Regions from separate parts of the Pantoea sp. S-LA4 genome, predicted to be linked through region 2. Evidence: predicted binding sites of a transcription regulator. Region 2 holds the regulator's gene; the other holds the start of a gene.
What was found. Region 2 encodes CRP, which controls carbon source genes, mostly activating them, when cyclic AMP is high. Its sites were predicted from a motif close to ATGTGANNNNNNTCACAT; they were not measured.
Positions count from the first base shown of each region.

Region 1: cdd (cytidine deaminase) is a predicted target of CRP. The motif match lies at 4,001-4,018, and genes of this name have one in related genera.

Region 1 covers NZ_JBTLRC010000002.1:2,408,750-2,415,210, reverse strand. The annotation lists gene sanA (outer membrane permeability protein SanA) at 240-959, opposite strand; gene ACX3P5_RS12135 (NAD-dependent malic enzyme) at 1,094-2,791, opposite strand; gene cdd (cytidine deaminase) at 3,062-3,952, opposite strand; gene ACX3P5_RS12125 (CidB/LrgB family autolysis modulator) at 4,073-4,765, opposite strand; gene ACX3P5_RS12120 (CidA/LrgA family protein) at 4,758-5,150, opposite strand; gene metG (methionine--tRNA ligase) at 5,361-6,461, opposite strand, start outside.
Region 2 covers NZ_JBTLRC010000002.1:3,397,466-3,403,926, forward strand. The annotation lists gene ACX3P5_RS16870 (LacI family DNA-binding transcriptional regulator) at 1-339, shown strand, start outside; gene ACX3P5_RS16875 (LysE family translocator) at 341-943, opposite strand; gene ACX3P5_RS16880 (hydrolase) at 1,004-2,020, shown strand; gene ACX3P5_RS16885 (YheU family protein) at 2,025-2,243, shown strand; gene ACX3P5_RS16890 (phosphoribulokinase) at 2,305-3,174, shown strand; gene ACX3P5_RS16895 (OsmC family protein) at 3,202-3,606, opposite strand; gene crp (cAMP-activated global transcriptional regulator CRP) at 3,910-4,542, shown strand; gene ACX3P5_RS16905 (YccS/YhfK family putative transporter) at 4,600-6,461, shown strand, end outside.

The DNA.
Region 1 (6,461 bases), 990 kb from region 2:
GGTAGCAAAGCATCGCGGGCCAGGGACAAAAAAGCCGGGAGCGTTTTTAACAACGCAAACGTTGGCCCGGCTACGGGCGCACCTCAGGGATGAGCTGCGGCATCGCCCATGCTGAGCCCGCCACGGAGGGCGGTTTTGCGTCTTTGCGCAAGGGCAGGCTCCCGGAGCCCTGCACGTACTATAAGACCCCAGCATGGGCGTCACAGTCAGCACAGCATAAAGAAGCCGCTGTGCGTGAGCTATTTACGCAGCTTCTGTTCCAGTTCCAGCAACTGTTCCGGCGTCACCGCCGGGTAACTTTGCGCATCTTCGGGGACCTCGCGCACCGCCGGAATGGGCACCAGCGGCCCGAGGAAGCGGGGTTCCCGCTTCAGCAGGAACAGATCAGCCAGCGCACCCAATCGCGCACCGACCTCACGGAAACGCACGCTCAGCATGTTTTTCGGCGAGGGCACGGCATAACACTGCGCCTGAATACCAAGCTGCAGCGCGATAAACAGCGCACGTTCACAGTGGAAGCGTTGAGTGATGATAATGAAGTCGTTGGTATCGAATACTTTACGGGTGCGGACAATCGAATCCAGGGTACGGAAACCGGCATAGTCCAGCACGATATCAGCCGGATCGACACCGGCTTTGATGAGATCGCGGCGCATGGTCATCGGCTCGTTATAGCTTTGCAGCGCGTTATCACCGCTTAACAGCAGATAATTGACCTTGCCGCTGTTGTAGGCATTCAGCGCGCCCTGCATACGATAGAGGTAATACTGATTGATGACGCCGGTGCGATAATATTTAGCCGTACCCAGTACCACACCGACCTGACGATGTGGCAAAGAGGCAACATTCTCGTAGATAAAGGGCGCAGTTTTCCAGCTGATCCAGCGATCAAGGCCAAGCGCCGTCGCCACCATCAGCAGGATGATGAAAAGCAGTCCAATGAAAACGCGTTTCAGCATGCGCCTGGAGACTCGATATCAGAATGGTGAGATGGCACAAGGCTACTTGAGCCGCCGCAGCGAAGCAAGTTAGTGCCGGTTGGCTGGTCTCTTTTTGAGCATTGCCGGACCAGAATAGGTCCGGCAGCGCACGATTAGATCGAGGTACGACGATAATGACGGTATTGCGGCAGCCAGAAGTTGTTGGCAATTGCCTGCGACAGCACATCTTCAGAGGTGACGACAGCCACACCTGCCAGCTGTGCCGCTTTACCGACTTCCATAGCGATGATTTTCGACACGCCCTGGATATCTTTGATTTCAGGCAGAACCGGACCTTCGCCATCGTTAACCAGCGGGGAGCAGTCAGCCAGGGCACGGCTGGCAGTCATCAGCATGGTATCCGTCACGCGACTGGCACCTGAGGCGATAACGCCCAGACCAATACCGGGGAAGATATAGGAGTTGTTGCACTGGGCAATCGGGTAGATTTTTCCGTTCCAGCTGACCGGCGAGAATGGGCTGCCGGTGGCGACCAGTGCCGCGCCGTCGGTCCAGGCGATGATGTCGGCTGGCGTCGCTTCAACGCGTGAGGTCGGGTTAGAGAGCGGCATGACGATCGGGCGTTTGCAGTGCTTGTGCATCTCGCGGATGATCTCTTCGGTGAACAGCCCTGGCTGACCCGATACCCCAATCAGAATATCCGGCCGGGCGTTACGCACCACGTCGAGCAGCGAAATCGCGTCGCTGGTGACATCCCAGTGCTGAATGTTTTCACTTTTCTGCACCAGCTTGCTCTGGAAATCGAGCAGGTTAGGCAGCTTGTCGGTCAGCAGACCAAAGCGATCCACCATCATGACCCGGCTGCGCGCTTCTTCATCGCTCAGACCTTCCGATTTCATCTGCGCAATAATCTGTTCCGCGATGCCACAACCGGCAGAACCGGCGCCCAGGAACACCACTTTCTGTTCGCACAGGCGGCTACCGGCGGCGCGGCTGGCGGCGATCAGTGTCCCGACGGTGACCGCGGCGGTGCCCTGAATGTCGTCGTTAAAGCAGCAGACTTCATCACGATAGCGGTTAAGTAACGGCATGGCATTCTTCTGGGCGAAATCTTCGAACTGCAACAGCACTTTCGGCCAGCGGCGTTTTACCGCCTGAATAAATTCGTTAACGAAAGCATCGTACTCTTCGCCGGTAATACGCGGGTGACGCCAGCCCATGTAGAGCGGATCGTTCAGCAACTGCTGGTTATTGGTACCGACATCCAGTACCACCGGCAGGGTATAGGCCGGGCTGATACCGCCACAGGCGGTGTAAAGCGACAGTTTACCGATCGGGATGCCCATACCGCCGATGCCCTGGTCACCCAGACCCAGAATGCGCTCACCGTCAGTAACCACAATCACTTTCACGTTCTGTTTAGTGGCGTTCTGCAACATATCTTCGATACGGTCGCGGTTCGGGTAAGAGATGAAGACCCCGCGTGCGCGGCGATAAATTTCAGAGAAGTGTTCACAGGCAGCGCCGACGGTAGGGGTATAGATAATCGGCATCATCTCTTCGAGATGGTTATCCAGCAGGCGATAGAACAGCGTTTCGTTGGTGTCCTGGATATTACGCAGATAGACGTGCTTATCGTTATTGTTTTTGAAGTCCTGGAACTGACGCCAGGCACGCTGCGCCTGCTCTTCAATTGACTCTACCGCTTCCGGCAGCAGGCCATTGAGATTAAATTCGTTGCGTTCTTCGATGCTAAAGGCACTGCCTTTGTTGAGCAGGGGAAATTCCAGCAATATCGGGCCAGCGTAAGGGATGTAGAGCGGACGTTTACTTTCGTAGTCGAGTTCCATGCAGTGATGCTCCGGTTGCAGTGTTGTCTGGCGTCACGCCGGAAAGGTAGCGCCAGTTTACTTACCCGTTATAGCTCAGGCTGCAGGAGCAGTGCAGCGGCCGAGTTTCCGCTGCGAATCATTCACGTACCTGCTGCTATCCTGCAACCCGAATTATTCAGAGTAATTTGTCATGACGTGAATTCTGGCGCCAGATCCTATGAAATTTCCCACAGAAGTACAGCATTTGTTCATAAAAGGTCACAAAACTGTGGCCTTTCTGACAGCCGGTTATGCTTTGTGCAATCTGACAGCCAGCAGCTCACTGCAACCAAAGGTCTGTAATGTGGCCTGCGTGGCGGCAAACTGGCTCAGCGTGGCATTTTCGACTTCTGCCAGCACCGCTCTTTTTATCTGGCTGCTGTGTCCACCCTGCATATTCAGCAGCACCAGCGCGGCCTGTAACGGCGGAAAGCTGGGGTTAAACGCCGCGTTCTCAGCATAGCGACCGGTCACAATGGTGCCGGATTCGGTTTCCAGCGCCACGCCGCTGTGTGACTGGCTGTAGGGCGCGTGACTGGCGTTGGCCGCCGCAACGGCAGCCTGTACCAGCGGATCGCCGTCAGCACGATAGCCGTGATCGACCGCGTCCATCAGCAGCGTGGTGATGTCGAGGTCGCGCGGGCCAAAGGCATCAGGCAGGTAATCCGCCAGGGTGCTGATGGCGCGCTGCGGCAGCGAAATACGAATCTCTGTGCCGCTGTTGAGTTCATTCATAAACTGACGGCAGTGGCCGCACGGCGTGTAGTTGACCGTGATGGTCTCCAGCCGGCGTTCACCGCGCAGCCAGGCGTGGGTGATGGCACTCTGCTCAGCGTGTACCGTCTGTTGCAGCGGCGTGCCGGTAAACTCCATGTTGGCACCGAAGTACCAGGTACCGCTGACGCCACGAGCGATAGCACCGACGTTAAAGTGTGACACCGTCGCTACGGCACAGGCCGCTGCCAGTGGCAGCAGCGCCAGCGCCAGCGCATCGGCGTCCATCTGAGTCTGTTGCTGCAGCGACGCGACCTGGTCGGCGCTCAGCACGGCCTGAAAGTCAGGCGCGTCCAGCAGCGGAGCCAGCGCCGTTTGCAGAGTTGACGGCAACGCCTCGAAGGCGGAGAGGAAACGTGAATGCATGAGAGCCTCATTAAATTCAGCAGGGCGATATGCCAGTCATCGGTTTATATGTGATCCACATCGCTCTGACAATGCAACCTGTGTTGCATGTTTCAACTTTGCGAGATCTCTCGCAAAGTTTTAGCCAAACCAGTGCAGCAGAACCGGAAAAATAATCGGGGCTAGCAGTGAGGTGATAATGCCGCAGATCACCAGCGCCAGTGAGCTGAATGCCCCTTCCTGATAATCAAGTTCTGCGGCGCGGGCGGTGCCAAGGGCATGAGAAGCGTTGCCGATCGCCAGGCCGCGCGCCGCTTTAGATTTGACGCCAAGCAGATTCAGCAGCATATGACCGAATACCGCGCCCAGCACGCCGGCGATCAGCACGCAGATCGCGCTGATCGCCGGAATGCCGTGCAGCGAACCGGCCACCGCCATCGCAATCGGCGTGGTCACCGACTTGGGAATGATCGTGGCGGCAATTTCCGGCGTAGCACCCAGCCACAAGGCGATGGCGGTGCCCGACACCATCGCCGTCAGGCTGCCGATAAAACAGACGCCAATGATCGACTTCCAGCGGGCGCGAATCTGATGCATCTGCTCATACAGCGGCAGCGCCAGCGCCACCACCGCCGGTTGCAGCAGCTGATTGAGAATCTGACTGCCGGCAAAATAGCGCGAGTAGGGCAGCTGCAACAGCAGCAGGATCGGGATGATAATCGCCATCGCCACCAGCAGCGGATTGAGCAGCGAGATTTTCAGGGTTAGCGCCAGCTTGCGCGCCAGAAAGAAAGCCGCCAGCGTCAGCGGCAGCGACCACCAGATATCACTCATCCTCTGACTCCCTCACCGGGCGGCGGCTATGGAGCTGGTGAGCGCTTACGCCGACCACAGCCAGCACCACAAAGGTACTGACGATGCAGGAGATGACGATCGGACCAAACTGGGCGCTGAGAATATCGGTGTGGCTCATCACGCCGACGCTGATCGGCACAAACAGCAGCGCCATGTAACGAATGATCAGATGACAGCCCGGTTTTACCCAGCTGACCGGCAGGATTTGAGATGCCAGCAGGGCGAACAGGATCAGCATTCCAAGAATACTGCCAGGAATGGTGATGGGCAGCAGCGAGGCGATGCCGTTGCCACTGTATAAGCAGAGATAAATGATAATAAAGGCACGTAGGTAGCGCCCGCAGACAGACAGCACGGTGAGCATGACAGGCTCCTGTTTTCACTGAGCTTCATCATACGCATTAACCGCTTAGCGTGCTAGCGATCACATAACAGGCACCAGGCAGACGATCGGTGGCGCAGAGCAGAAGATAAACCCACACAGAAGAGGAACGAGGAGTGAGGAAAAAGAGGGCGAAGAAACGATCTTCCCCTACTGCTGTTGCCAGCAGTAAGGAAAGATCATGGCGGGCGGTTACTTAACCGGCATACCCGGTACCGCACCGCTGTCTACCGACAGCACAAACAGATCTTTGCCGCCAGGACCGGCTGACAGCACCATCCCTTCGGAGATGCCAAAGCGCATTTTTCGCGGAGCCAGGTTAGCCACGATGATGGTCATCTTGCCGACCAGCACCGATGGATCGGGATAGGCCGCGCGGATGCCAGAGAAGATCTGACGCTTCTCGCCACCCAGGTCGAGCTGCAGACGCAGCAGCTTGTCCGAGCCCTCAACCAGCTCGGCCTGCTCAATCAGCGCCACCCGCATATCGACTTTGGCAAAATCGTCGATGGTGATGGTGTCACCTACTGGCGCATCCGCCAGCGGACCGCTGGCTGCCGGCGCGCTGGCCGCGGCGGCATCTTCTTTCGACGCCTCAATCAGCCCCTCAACCTTCGCCATTTCAATGCGGCTGTAGAGCGCTTTAAACGGCGCGACCTGGTGATCCAGCAGCGGCTGCGGGATCGCATCCCAGCTCAGTTCGCAGTTAAGGAAGCCTTCTGCCCGCGCACTCAGCGACGGCAGCACCGGCTTCAGCCAGGTCATCAGCACGCGGAACAGGTTAATCCCCATTGAGCAGATCGCCTGCAGATCGGCGTCACGGCCTTCCTGCTTCGCCACCACCCACGGTGCCTGCTCATCCACGTAGCGGTTTGCCAGATCGGCCAGCGCCATGATTTCACGGATGGCGCGGCTGTACTCGCGGCTCGCCCAGGCTTCGCCAATCTTCTCTGACGCATCCACAAAGGTTTGATAGAGCGCCGGATCGGCCAGTTCAGCCGCCAGCTTGCCGTCAAAGCGTTTGGTAATGAAGCCAGCGTTACGTGAGGCCAGGTTAACCACTTTATTCACGATGTCAGCATTCACGCGCTGAACGAAATCTTCCAGATTCAGGTCGATGTCGTCGATGCGGGACGAGAGCTTAGCTGCGTAGTAATAACGCAGGCTGTCGGCATCCAGATGCTGCAGCCAGGTGCTGGCTTTAATAAAGGTGCCGCGCGATTTCGACATCTTGGCCCCGTTCACTGTCACATAACCGTGCACAAACAGGTTATTCGGCTTGCGGAAGTCGCT
Region 2 (6,461 bases):
GATATCTCCACCGAAGCGGGCAGCCAGGCTTTGCAGCAGTTACTGGCGCTGCCGCAGCCGCCGGATGCGGTATTTGCGGTGTCAGATGTGCTGGCGGTAGGCGTGATTCATGCGGCGCTGGAGGCGGGACTGCGGGTGCCGGAAGATCTGGCGGTGGTCGGTTTTGACGGCATTCCATTTACCCGCAGCCTGAACCCGCCGCTGACCACCATCGAACAACCGATGTATCAGCTCGGGGCGCGAAGCGTGCAGCTGCTGTTGCAGAAAATTCGTCAGCCGCACGCGCCGGTGATCCGCGAGGTATTGCCCTGGAGGCGCGTCGAACGCGCCTCCAGTTAACTCAGTGCCAGATGAGCAGAACGCAGGCCGCCGTCAGCAGCCCCATTGAAATATTGAAGATTTTCCAGGCACGGCGGCTGCGTAAGATACGGCCAATCATCGCGCCGAAGCCCATCCAGATCAGCCCGGACACCAGATTGACGATAAACATGCCGAGACTGATCGCCATCACCGATTGACGATAGGCGTCGCCAGCCAGACTAAAGCTGGCGACCGCGCCCAGTGCCATCAGCCAGGCTTTGGGATTAATCAGCTGCAGTAAGCCACCCTGCCAGAACGGCATCGGTTTAACCGGCACCTGATCGGTATCCAGTTTTTCATAGCTGGCGGTGGCAATTTTCCAGGCCAGCCACAGCAGGTAGAGGCTACCGGCGATTTTCAGCACCAGATGCAGCGAGGGATAGAGCAGAATCAGCCCGCCGACGCCAAACGCCACCATCAGCAGCATCACCTGCATGCCGATCATGATGCCAATCATCAGGGGAAGCGTACGCAGAAAGCCAAAATTGGCGCCGCCTGCGGTAAGTAACATATTATTAGGGCCTGGCGTGATCGCGGCGACCCAAAGGAATCCTAACATCGACAAGAAAAGACTGAGTTCCATAGCAATCGGGTGCTCCTCACCCCCAGCAAGCAAAAAACCTATCGAAGCTAACAGTGTGATATGGATCAGACAAGCTTTTACCGAATGAAATTCACCGGACCCGACACCGATCAATTTATCCCGTTAGCGGGTCTGCGCAATGCCCATCTGCAAACGGTGTTGCCCCGTCTGTTGCGGCGGCAGATCAACGTCGATCCGCACTGGCAGCGTCTCGATCTGCCCGATGGCGATTTTGTCGATCTCGCCTGGAGTGAAGATCCGCAGCGGGCGCTGCATAAACCCCGGGTAGTGCTGTTTCACGGGCTGGAAGGCAGCTTCCACAGCCCCTATATCCACGGGCTGATGGCAATCTGCCGCGCGCGTGGCTGGCTGGCGGTGGTGATGCATTTCCGCGGCTGCAGCGGCGAACCTAACCGGCAGAACCGCATCTATCACTCCGGCGAAACCGAAGATGCGCGCTATTTCCTGCACTGGCTGCAATCCCGCTGGAGCCGGGTTCCGACCGTCGCGGTGGGCTTTTCACTGGGCGGCAATATGCTGGGTTGTCTGCTGGGCCAGCAGGGGTCGGATGCGCCGGTTGATGCCGGCGTCATTGTCTCTGCGCCGCTGATGCTGGAACCGTGCAGCATCAGACTGGAGCGCGGTTTCTCGCGCTTTTATCAATACTACCTGCTGGCCCAGCTAAAGAAGAATGCGCGGCGCAAACTGCACGCCTGGCCAGAAACCTTGCCGGTCAATCTGGCGCAACTGAAAGCGTTGCGGCGTCTGCGTGACTTCGATGATGCGATCACCGCTCGCGCCCACGGTTTTATCGATGCCGCTGATTACTATCGGCGTGCCAGCGCCCTGCCCTGGCTGAAACAGGTCGCTAAGCCGCTGCTGATCATTCATGCCAAAGATGACCCGTTCATGAGTGATGAGGTGATACCGCACAGCAGCCAATTATCTGCCACTATTACTTATCAGCTGACCCCACACGGCGGTCACGTTGGCTTTGTCGGCGGGACATTGCGCCAGCCCGAAATGTGGCTTGAACAGCGCATACCCCAATGGATGACCCCTTTTCTGGATACCTGACGTTGTGATTATTCCCTGGCAACAGGTCTCACCTGAGACCCTCGAAAATCTGATTGAAACCTTCGTGCTGCGTGAAGGCACCGACTACGGCGAGCAGGAGCGCAGCCTGAACGAAAAAGTGGCTGACGTCCGCCGCCAGCTGGAAACCGGTGAAGTGGTGCTGGTGTGGTCGGAGCTGCATGAATCGGTCAATATTATGCCGCGCAAAGAATTTCGCGGCTGATGCGCCGATCGGCAATTCATGGTAACAATGCCCATGGCCCGACCTCACAGGGAGCTTTTTTATGTCTGCACGCCATCCGATAATTGCCGTCACCGGTTCCAGCGGCGCGGGAACCACCACCACCAGCCTCGCGTTCCGTAAAATCTTTCAGCAGCTCGATCTGCACGCTGCCGAACTGGAAGGCGACAGTTTTCATCGCTTCACCCGGCCGGAAATGGATATGGCGATCCGCAAAGCGCGCGATCTGGGCCGTCATGTCAGTTACTTCGGTCCGGAAGCCAATGACTTTGGCCTGCTGGAGCAGAGCTTTAAACAGTATGGGCTCAACGGTGAGGGCCAGTCGCGTAAATACCTGCATACCTATGACGAAGCCGTTCCGTGGAATCAGGTACCCGGTACCTTTACGCCGTGGCAGCCGCTGCCGCAAAACACCGATATTCTGTTTTACGAAGGACTGCACGGCGGCGTGGTGACCGCCCAGCATAACGTGGCTGAGCATGTCGATTTACTGGTCGGCGTGGTACCAATTGTCAACCTGGAGTGGATTCAGAAGCTGGTGCGTGACACCAGCGAACGCGGCCATTCGCGGGAAGCGGTGATGGACTCGGTGGTGCGCTCGATGGAAGATTACATCAACTTCATTACGCCGCAGTTCTCGCGCACTCACCTTAACTTCCAGCGCGTGCCGACGGTGGATACCTCGAACCCGTTTGCCGCCCGTGCTATTCCGTCACTGGATGAGAGTTTCGTGGTGATCCACTTCCAGGCGCTGGACGATATCGACTTCCCTTACCTGCTGGCGATGCTGCAGGGATCGTTTATCTCGCACATTAATACGCTGGTGGTGCCGGGCGGAAAGATGGGGCTGGCGATGGAGTTGATCATGGGACCACTGGTGAAGCGACTGGTGGAAGGCAAGCGAATAGAATAAGAGGCCGCAGAGCGGCCCCCGCAGAGATCAGCGTTCGATCACTTCATAGCTGTGGGTAATGGTGACGCCTTTGCCCAGCATGATGGCAACCGAGCAATATTTTTCTGCAGAAAGATCCACCGCGCGTGAGACCGCTTTATCCTGGAGCGCTTTGCCGCTAACGATAAAGTGCAGGTTGATGTGCGTAAAGATTCGCGGCGCCTCTTCACGACGTTCTGAGGTCAGTTTCACTTCACAATCAGCCACATCGTTGCGGCCTTTTTGCAGAATTGAAACCACGTCGATGGCGCTACATCCGCCCGCCGCCATCAGCACCATCTCCATTGGGCTGGGCGCTTTATCACCCGAATTGCCATCCATTAATACCTGATGGCCGGACGACGACTCACCGAGGAATGTCAGCCCTTCTACCCATTTCACTCTTGCCTGCATGATTTTCGCTCCAGAATATGCGGTTTTGCCGTCAGAGTACGCTTTCGCCTGGTAAACAGCAATCCAGAGAAATCCGCTGTTAGCTGAAGCGAGACAACAGAAGACAGTCGGCAAAAGCTGTGCTACAAACAGTGCTGAAAATATTTTTCGTCACCCGATGGCGAAGCCGGGAAGAATGATGCGCACTGCGCCGAATGCAGCCCGAATAATTTCCTGTAAGGGAAACGCTTGAAGCTTTCATCGCCTGACAGGGAAAACTGCCCCCTGTATTTTGGGCACGATTACAACAGAGGATAATAGCGAATGGTTCTCGGCAAACCGCAAACAGACCCTACACTCGAATGGTTCCTGTCCCATTGCCATATTCACAAGTATCCATCCAAAAGTACGCTGATTCACCAAGGTGAAAAAGCAGAAACGCTTTACTACATCGTGAAAGGTTCCGTCGCGGTTCTGATTAAAGATGAAGAAGGCAAAGAGATGATTCTTTCTTACCTGAATCAGGGCGATTTTATTGGCGAGCTTGGCCTGTTCGAAGAAGGTCAGGAGCGCAGCGCCTGGGTACGTGCGAAAACCGCGTGCGAAGTGGCGGAGATTTCCTACAAGAAATTCCGTCAGCTGATCCAGGTTAACCCCGATATCCTGATGCGACTCTCGTCGCAGATGGCGCGTCGCCTGCAGGTTACGTCTGAAAAAGTGGGTAACCTCGCTTTCCTCGACGTCACCGGACGCATTGCTCAGACTCTGCTTAACCTGGCGAAGCAGCCAGATGCCATGACGCATCCCGACGGCATGCAAATTAAAATTACTCGTCAGGAAATTGGCCAAATCGTTGGTTGCTCACGTGAAACCGTGGGCCGTATTTTGAAGATGCTGGAAGATCAGAACCTGATCTCCGCACACGGCAAAACCATCGTCGTTTACGGCACCCGCTAATTCCTGTCACCCACGGCGTGATGGCAACATCGCGCCGTTATTGTTTGTGTTGGGCCGATGTGGCGTCGAATTATTTACCATCCTGAAGTCAATTACGCCTTGCGGCAAACGCTGGTGCTCTGTCTGCCAGTGGCGCTGGGCTGGCTGGCTGGCGACCTGCAAAAAGGTCTGCTGTTCTCGTTAGTCCCCGCCTGTTGCAATATCGCCGGTCTGGATACCCCGCATAAACGTTTCTTCAAACGCCTGATTGTTGGCGGCAGCCTGTTTGCGCTCGGCAGTTTTCTGATTCAGTGGCTGACGCTGCACGCGATTCCTTTGCCGCTGATTCTGTTCGCGATGCCGCTGCTGCTGGGCGTCACCGGTGAAATTAGCCCGTTGCACGGCCGTCTGTTGCCGGGCTCGCTGATCGCCGCCATCTTCACGCTGAGTCTGATTGGCCGTATGCCGATCTACGTACCGCCGCTGCTCTATATCGCCGGCACGCTGTGGTACGGGCTGTTTAACTGGTTCTGGTTCTGGCTGTGGAAAGAGCAGCCGATGCGCGAAAGCCTGAGCCTGATCTACCGTGAACTGGCCAACTATTGCGACGCCAAATATACCCTGCTGACCCAGCTGACCGATCCGGAAAAGGCCCTGCCACCGCTGCTGGCGCGTCAGCAAAAAGTGGTCGATCTGATCACCACCTGTTACCAGCAGATGCACATGCTGTCCGCCAGTCGGGATCACAGCCATAAGCGGCTGACCCGTGCTTTTCAGGTGGCGCTGGATCTGCAGGAACATATCTCGGTCAGCCTGCATCAGCCGGAAGAGGTGCAGAAACTGGTGGAGCAGAGCCATGCGGAAGCGGTGATCCGCTGGAATGCTCAGACCATCTCGGCCCGCTTACGGGTGCTGGCGGATAACATTCTCTATCACCAGTTACCCGATCGGTTTGGCATGGAGAAGCAGCTCGGCGCGCTGGAAAAAATTGCCCGCCAGCATCCTGATAATCCGGTGGGAAATTTCTGTCTTTATCACTTTAACCGCATCGCGCGGGTGCTGCGTACGCAAAAGCCGCTCTATCAGCGTGACCTGATGGCCGATCGCCAGCGCCGTCTGCCGCTGCTGCCGGCGCTGCGCAGTTATCTTTCCTGGCGTTCGTCTGCACTGCGCACCGCCGGTCGTTTTGCCGTGATGCTGATGCTGGGCAGTGCGCTGGCGCTGTTTTTCAATATTCCGAAGCCCTACTGGATTCTGATGACCATTATGTTCGTCAGCCAGAACGGCTACAGCGCCACCCGGGTTCGTATTCAGCACCGGGCGCTGGGCACTTTTGTCGGACTGGTGATTGCCGCCGCCACCTTACGTCTCGCAGTACCGGAGTCGCTGGTGCTGATGATCATGCTGGTGATCACTTTTATCAGCTACCGCTTTACCCGCCAGTTTTACGGCTGGTCGATGATTGGCTTCACGGTGACGGCGGTCTACTCGCTGCAACTGCTGTCGCTGAATGGCGCGCAGTTCCTGCTGCCGCGCCTGATGGATACCCTGATGGGCTGCCTGATCGCCTTCGGCGGGATGCTGTGGCTCTGGCCGCAGTGGCAGAGCGGCTTGCTGCGACAGAACGCCCATGACGCGCTGGAAACTTACCAGGATGCGCTGCGGCTGCTGCTGGGCGCGGAACAGTCGCCGGAGAAGCTCGCTTATCAGCGGGTGCGGGTTAATCAGGCGCACAATGCGCTGTTTAACTCCCTGAACCAGGCGATGCAGGAACCGGCTTTTAACGCCCAGTATCTCAAGGATATGCGGCTGTGGGTCACCCATAGCCAGTTCATTGTTGAGCACATCAATGCGATGACGATACTGGCGCGGGAACATACCATGCTGACCGCCACGCTGGCGGAGCGCTATCTGCAGTCGTGCGAAATTGCGCTGCAACG